2 regions of the Flagellimonas alvinocaridis genome follow, and region 2 is predicted to be linked to the other one. Evidence: riboswitches for the same ligand, from Rfam matches in the RefSeq annotation. Region 2 holds a riboswitch; the other holds the start of a gene.
What was found. Region 2 has a riboswitch for cobalamin ahead of ACP14V_RS06600 (TonB-dependent receptor plug domain-containing protein). Riboswitches for the same ligand answer to the same signal wherever they lie in the genome.

Region 1 (4,079 bases), 1.8 Mb from region 2:
TTACGAACATAACAACATTAATGGTTTGGGAATTCTTCAAGAGGATTTGGATACCGACTTGTATACGGGGAGTCTACGCCTGGCCCTGAATCCAAGGGTACAGCTATCCACCTTTTATCAGTACAACAGTTTTGATGAACAAGGGCGTTGGAATGTACGCTTTAGTTGGGAATATATGCCTTTGTCCTTTATTTATCTTGTGTTCAACGATACGCAGGTGGATATCTTTGACCCTGTTCAGCGGACTCGTCAGTTTATTAGCAAAATTGCGCTTCTGAAACAATTCTGATTTCTCTTGATGGTAAATTGAAGAACAATCATACAAGAATCCAATCTATGACCAAAGGGGTTACAATAGCGGTAACAAGCCCATTTACACAAAGTGCCAACCCGCTATAAACCCCTGAAAGTTCACTTTCTTCCAACGCGCGTGCTGTACCTATGCCATGCGATGCAGTTCCCAAGGCCGTGCCTATGGCCGTTTTACTGGTAATGCCCAAAAACTTAAGGATATAGATTCCGAAGGCATTGCCAAAAATCCCAACGGCAATGACCACTCCTGCCGTGATGGATGGAACCCCTCCGACAGACTTTGCAATTTCAATGGCTATGGGTGTAGTGACTGATTTTGGAGCCAAAGACCGCATCAATACTTCAGGAGCCTTAAGAGCCATCAGAATAAAAATTAAACTGAGTATACTACCAATACCTCCAACAAAAACGGCTATGCAAAAAGGCAACAAGTTGGATTTTATTTCATCCAACTTTTCATAAAATAGAACTCCAAGTGCCACCACTGAAGGCCCTAGAAAGAAACTGAGAAATTTTCCTCCACTGTCATAGGTCCCAAAATCCACATCAAAAACTGACAAGAGAAGTATAAGCACAAAAATGGTAACCAAAATAGGGGTTGTCAAAGCCCATTTCACCTTCTTATGTAAACCTTGGGCCAAAAAATATATAGCCAAGGTCAAAAACACCCAGACTACTGGTAAGGACAGAAAGGTTTTCATTTCTTCTGCAGTTTTTCTTGAATAAATGCTGTGAGGTAAAGTGTTAATATTGTACTTCCCAAAACCGCCAAACCAATGGAGAACCAATGTGCTTTAATGGTCTCAAAATGCACCATCAACCCTACGCCATAAGGCACAAAAAACAGGACCAAATATTTCAGTAGTTTATCAGAAGCCGGTTTCACCATTTCCAACTTGATGAGTTTGAATTTCAAGGCCAGAAATATCAATACCATTCCGATGATATTCCCTGCTATGGGAATCTTAAAAATGTAATTCACAAATTCCCCAAGAATGAGAAAAAGAAAAATAATGGTTAAGGATTTGAGCATTCCGTTATCGATTTTAGGCTGAAATTTAAGGCTTCATGATGTAATCCTCCGCACAAAAGCAAAATTTTGTGTCCTGAATAAGTGGATCAGTTCTCAACATCCAATCATATTCTGATAATTGATCTACTAAAAAACCACACCTTTTATTAAGTCCCTTTTACACTTTGACTGATGTTCTCAGCAACTGTTCTTTTCATTAATGTGACTTTTCTAGATAGATGTGCACAGATTATTGCATACATTTACACCTCAATAAGTTCTTTACTTAATTTCTTTATCAAAACGATAAGGGTTTCCGATTTAGGTCGGAATTAAAAGGGAATCGTGTGTAAATCACGAGCTGACGCGCAACTGTAAGTCCGATTCCATTTGGAATAGTATGTTTTTGCCATAAAAGCCATTGTCTTATTTTAGGATGAGAAGGCGGTAAAAATCGAACAAGCCAGGATACCTGCCCATGTCGTTCCTACTTTGTAGGATTTTGACGGTGCCTTCGCGTAAAGGGCGGGTCGAGCGTTTGAATTTTTCCAGAAATCCGGGTAAATTCCAGCCACGTTCTTCTTGTTTTAAGGCATTGCGAAGTTGAGCTAAGGAGCTTTTATCTAATTGTTCAATTTTATAAAAGCTTTAGCAATGAAGACAAGCAATTTGGGTTACCCAAGAGTTGGTGCCCACCGTGAGCTGAAAAAGGCTTGCGAAAAGTATTGGTCGGGCAAGATTTCTTTGGAGGAACTGCTCGTGACCGGAAAGAGCATCCGAAAAGAAAACTGGAAGCTCCAACACGAAAAGGGAATCGACCTTATCCCTTCCAACGATTTTTCATTTTATGATCAGGTTCTGGACACCACTTTAATGGTGGGTGCCATTCCAGAGCGCTACAAAAATGCCCAAGTATCCAATGAAAATTTATTGGATCTTTATTTTGCCATGGCAAGGGGCTTGCAAAAAGATGGCGTGGATGTCATTGCCATGGAAATGACGAAATGGTTCGATACGAATTATCACTACATCGTTCCTGAATTTACCAAAGATCAAGAGTTTGCACTACTATCCTCAAAAGTCATTGACGAATTCAATGAAGCCAAAGCACTTGGAATCCATACGAAACCTGTGCTTTTGGGTCCTGTAACCTATCTGCTACTGGGGAAGGAAAAAGAAGAGGGTTTTAAAAGGCTTGATTTATTGTCCAAACTTCTTCCTGTATATTTTACCATTTTGGAAAGATTGACGGAAGCGGGAGCGACCTGGGTACAATTTGATGAGCCTATACTGTCCACAGACCTTACACATGAGGAACAAGAAGCCATTATCCATGTATATCATAGGGTTTCAGAAAAATTCCCAAACCTAAAAGCCTATTTGGCCAGTTATTTTGGGGATTATGGGAACAATCTTGGTACTGTGCTTTCATTGCCAGTATGTGCACTCCACTTGGATTTGAAAAGAGGGCCCAATCAACTGGAACAGGTTTTAAAGTCCGATAAACGCCGAGAAAACATTTCTCTTTCTTTGGGTGTGGTCGATGGGCGGAATGTTTGGAAAAATGACTTCGCAGCCTCATTGAAATGTATTCAGCAAGCCAAGGAACAATTAGGAGAGAAGCACATCTTTATATCTCCGTCTTGTTCATTGTTACACGTTCCATATGATTTGGACTTGGAACAAAACGAAAAAGTGCTTTCCAAGGAAATAAAGGATTGGATGGCCTTCGCCAAACAGAAATTGGAAGAACTCCAAAGTCTAAAGATACTGGCCCATATCCCTGATCATGGATCACATCCTCTTTTCAAGGAGAATTTGGCTTCCATCAAAAAAAGGGAGAATTCCACATTGATCCATAAACCCATAGTGAAACAACGTTTGGAACAGTTGGATGAAAAGGATTACCATAGACAATCCCCGTTTGAAAAAAGGAAGGTCCTGCAAGAGTCCCATTTAAAGCTTCCGCTTTTTCCAACCACCACCATTGGGTCGTTTCCCCAAACTAGGGAGGTGAGACAAAATAGGTCATTGTTTAAAAAGGGAGTGATCAATGAGGAACAATATGTTGCATATCTAAAAAGTGAGACCGAAAAAGCAATAGCATTACAAGAAGAAATTGGCCTGGACGTACCCGTGCATGGCGAATTTGAACGAAATGATATGGTGGAGTACTTCGGGGAACAACTGGAAGGCTTCACATTCACCCAAAACGGATGGGTGCAAAGTTACGGATCACGTTGCGTAAAACCGCCTGTTATTTATGGCGATGTCTCCAGACCAAATTCCATCACGGTCTTCTGGACATCGTTTGCACAATCATTGACCAACAAACCTGTAAAGGGAATGTTGACTGGACCTGTAACCATTTTGCAATGGTCCTTTGTTCGGGATGACCAGCCTCGTTCCGTCACCTGCGAACAGATTGCATTGGCCATTTTGGATGAAGTATTGGATTTGGAAAAAGAAGGTATTGGCATAATTCAAGTAGACGAACCTGCCATTCGGGAAGGATTGCCTTTGCGCAAAAAGGATTGGAACCATTATCTGGATTGGGCCATAGGAGCTTTTAAGCTATCTACAAGTGGCATAAAGGATTCCACACAGATCCACACGCATATGTGCTATTCCGAGTTCAATGATATCATCAAGAACATAGCGGATATGGATGCCGATGTGATCACTATTGAGTGTTCCCGATCCCAAATGGAGTTGTTGGATGCTTTTTATGAGTTCGATTATCCCAATGATATAG
Region 2 (4,079 bases):
CGGCAGGCAAAAAGGAGCAGGCTTTTAACATGCGATGGGAACTGGTTTAAAGATTCAAATTCAATCCAAAGGCCACATTCCTACCCCTAGTGGTAAAGCCAATCACTTCGGTATATTCTTCGTTCAATAGGTTATAGCCATTGACAAAGACCTTCAACCTGTTGGGCAACAATTGATGCTCCACATACAGATTTACCAAGGAAAATGACTCCAAAGGCTCATCCAAGAAGGTCATAAAGTTGGTATCAAACCGTTCCCCAGTATAAGCATAGCTTAAAGAGAGGTTTGTGGTTTCACATATTTGATAGCCTAAGGCAAAGTTTACCTTGTGTTTGGGAATACGGATGGCATTGTCCCCCTTTCGTTCCGTAAAGGTGTAATTCGCATTGATATCCAACACATCTATCGGTTTCCAAGACAGCTCCACTTCCACCCCACTGGCATCGATCTCATCGGAAATGTTGATGCTAGTGAAATTTTGGTCATACCCAATGGCATTTTTCTCATTCCGATTGAAATACAAAGCACTTACACGCAATCCATCATTGACCTTGTACTCCACACCCCCTTCAAGGGTTCTGTTCTCCTCAGGTTCCAAGTTTGGATTGGAACCAAAATCCCCAAACAATTGAATCAAACTAGGGGTAATGTACGATGTAGCATACGACCCAAACAGTTTTAGGTACCCATTGGCAGATGGAAAAACGTAGGAAGGGTTAAGATTGTACACAAAATGGCTACCGTACTCGGAATGGTTGTTCCATCGTCCACCAATGTTCAGGTTCAATCCAAAATCGGAAACATAGACCACATTGGCATAGGGGTCAACGATATTGAAATCCGTGTCAGTGGAAAACGTAGCCTCATCCTTGAGATAGTTTACGCCCAAAATGGTATGCCACTTCTCTTGGATGACATATTTGTTGTAAAAATCAAGTACCAAATTCTTTCCATCCGATATACTCTCCCCAAAGGTGCTTTTGGAATCCGTCTCGTAATCCGTATAGGCTGCGTTCAGGTGCAGCGACCCGTTGCCATACGCAAAAGATGAAGCCACTCCGGCCCTCTTCTGGTTCACTCTGGAACGGTTAGGGGCCTCCATAAAATCTGCATCGAATTCATTGGAATAACGGGTCTGGTTTCCATACACTGATAATCGAAAGTCCTCAGAAAATTGATAGCCCAATTTAACGTTGGTGCTGAAATGGGAAAAATTGTCCTCTTCGTTTTCCGGGGTCACTGCCGCGGAAAGCCCTTTGGAACTACGGTTGGAAAAATCCACCGCGTAATCGAACTTATCCAAGGTCCCATTCAAGGAAACCGCATTGCTCAGATTGCCCAAATTGTAATTCTGGTCATCGGCCGTCTGATTGGTCCCCACCGTGGATTGAAAATTCCCGGTAATCTTCTCCTTGGAGCTTTTCTTGGTGGTGATGTTGATCACCGCCGTGGCGGCATTGGTCCCGTAGAGGGTACTGGCAGCTCCCTTGATGATCTCTATACTTTCAATATTTGCCGTGGAAAGCAATCGCAAGTCGTATTCTTGACTAAAGGATGATGGATCGGAAACCCTAACCCCATCAATGATGACCAAAACCTGTCTTCCTCGACCGCCACGGGCAAAAACGCCCAAAACATCGCCGTCACGTCCACGACTTCCCGTAATCTCGATCCCACTCTTGGTGTTGATGATCTGGGCCACGGTCTGGCCTTGTTTTCGTTCCAATTCCTCAGCAGTGATCTTGATTACCGTCTTTCCTGAATTCTCACGCTTCAGTTCAAATTTGGAATCGCTCACCACAACCTCATCCAATTGTTGCACGTGGGCCGAATCTTGTTGTTGGGCACAAAGTCCCTTGCCTGCCAAAAGGGCGGCACATAACCATAAATGATTTTTCTTCATTTCGTTTAAATCAATAAACGGGAGCGTAGTATGGTGTTCATACGCAAACTTTTATCCCGAAAGTTTAACATTGTTTGTTTGAATTTGGCAGGTCTCCTGACTTGCTTTATGCGGTTTGACCTTCCCATCCCGGTCGGACAGTGGTTTAGAAGAAACCGCATCCCATTTTAAGGGTACCAAAACAAGTTTGGCATAAACTTACAGTTGCGGGAACAGTTCCGGATTTTCACCAGATTCCCTTTTAATCACACGTCAACAACAACGTGCAAACCAAAATTCAACGCGAAAGTAATCAATCTGTTTAATCTTTTTTGGCAAAAGTTAATTAATCTTACTTTTGGTCCATGGCAAAAAAACAGTTATCCATACTCCTGATCGGAATAGCTTCCATGCTCTTGGTTTTGGGCTGTGGCGAAAAAAAGAAGGCACCAGTCATCGACCTAGTAACTACGGAGGAAGCCCAAATCCAATACGCTACGGGCTTTACGGTCCAACACAATGGCCAGTTCACCGAAATTGAGGTCACTGCAGCTTGGCCCGGTTCCGAAAAAAGCTTCAAGTATGCCTTGGTACCGAGGGAAAAGTTGGCAGTCATTACCTTACCTAGTGATGCCTATGATGCCATTGTGGCGACACCGGTTGAGCGCATGGTAATCACTTCAACTACTCATATTCCTTCCTTGGAAGCCTTGGGAGTACTGGAATCCGTGGTAGGATTTCCCAATACCGATTTGATTTCCTCTCCTGTTACCCGGCAGCGAATCGACCATGGCCTGATCAAAGAATTGGGTACCAATGAGAATATCAATACCGAGGTGGTTTTGGAACTCAACCCCGAACTGGTCATGGGATTTGGTATCAATGATACCAACAAGGCCTATGACATCATCAAACGGTCTGGAATTCCCGTGGTCTATAATGGGGATTGGGTAGAACAGACCCCATTGGGAAAAGCGGAATGGATCAAATTCTTTGCCCCTTTCTTTCATAAAGAAATGGAGGCCGATAGTATTTTTTCGGATATCGAAAAGTCCTATCAAGAGGCCAAACTGTTGGCCAAAAATGCCAAAGAACGTCCTACCGTGCTTACTGGGGGTCTCTACAAGGATGTGTGGTACGTTTCCGGTGGAAAAAGTTGGATGGCCCAATTTTTAGAAGATGCCAATACTGATTATATCTGGGCAGATACGAAAGAGACCGGAGGAATTAGTCTAAGTTTGGAAGCCGTCTTGGAAAAAGCACAACAAGCGGATTATTGGTTGAACCCATCCCTTCACGGGACGTATGAAGAATTGGAACAGGCCAATAGCCATTACCACCAATTTTCGGCATTTTCCAATAAGAAGGTATATTCCAATGCCATCAGAAAAGGCGCAACAGGAGGATTGGTCTTCTATGAATTGGCACCACAACGCCCCGATTTGGTATTGAAAGACCTCATTTCCATTTTACATCCTGGACTCTTGACCGATTATGAACCACATTTTTACAGGCCTTTGCAATAGATGTCGCACCCAAGATCATATCGTCTTTCTTTTGTGTTGATTTCGGTCGCACTCTGCCTTGCAGTGGTATTGAACATCAGTTCGGGTTCCGTTTCCATTCCCTTTTCGGCAACCCTCTCCGGACTTTTGGGCAAACCCTTGGAAGTGCCCTCATGGGAATACATTCTTTGGGACTATCGGGTTCCCAAGGCGCTCACGGCACTTTTGGTAGGCGGTGGACTTTCCCTGAGCGGACTCTTGATGCAGACCCTGTTCCGAAATCCACTGGCAGGACCCTTTGTCTTGGGCATTAGCTCCGGCGCCAGTCTGGGAGCCGCACTGCTTTTAATGGGAGCTTCTTTTGTTTCAAGCTTTGCTTCCCTGTCTTTTGTCGGTGATGTTTCCTTGGCCATTGCTGCCAGTCTAGGCAGTTTTTTGGTATTGGCCGTAGTGCTCATTGTTGCACAACGTATTCGTGACACCATGGCCCTATTGATCATCGGGTTGATGTTTGGAAGTATCACCTCGGCATTGGTCAGCGTACTGGCCTATTTTACCAGCGCGGAAAGTTTACAGCGCTTCATATTTTGGTCTTTTGGTAGCGTGGGCAATTTGAGTTCCCAACAATTGTCCTTGTTGGCGGGGATTGTGATTTTGGGTGTCTTGCTATGTATCATCTCCATAAAGGCGCT

Region 1: linked by a shared signal. The riboswitch ahead of metE (5-methyltetrahydropteroyltriglutamate--homocysteine S-methyltransferase) and the one ahead of ACP14V_RS06600 (TonB-dependent receptor plug domain-containing protein) in region 2 are both predicted to bind cobalamin.

Annotation. Positions count from the first base shown of each region.
Region 1 is NZ_OZ252111.1:3,336,171-3,340,249, forward strand. Features, by position in the region: gene ACP14V_RS14925 (carbohydrate binding family 9 domain-containing protein) at 1-289, shown strand, start outside; gene ACP14V_RS14930 (LrgB family protein) at 318-1,013, opposite strand; gene ACP14V_RS14935 (CidA/LrgA family protein) at 1,010-1,345, opposite strand; cobalamin riboswitch at 1,618-1,818, shown strand; gene metE (5-methyltetrahydropteroyltriglutamate--homocysteine S-methyltransferase) at 1,979-4,079, shown strand, end outside.
Region 2 is NZ_OZ252111.1:1,453,693-1,457,771, reverse strand. Features, by position in the region: gene ACP14V_RS06605 (ABC transporter substrate-binding protein) at 1-31, opposite strand, end outside; gene ACP14V_RS06600 (TonB-dependent receptor plug domain-containing protein) at 47-1,903, opposite strand; cobalamin riboswitch at 1,973-2,193, opposite strand; gene ACP14V_RS06595 (ABC transporter substrate-binding protein) at 2,248-3,408, shown strand; gene ACP14V_RS06590 (FecCD family ABC transporter permease) at 3,409-4,079, shown strand, end outside.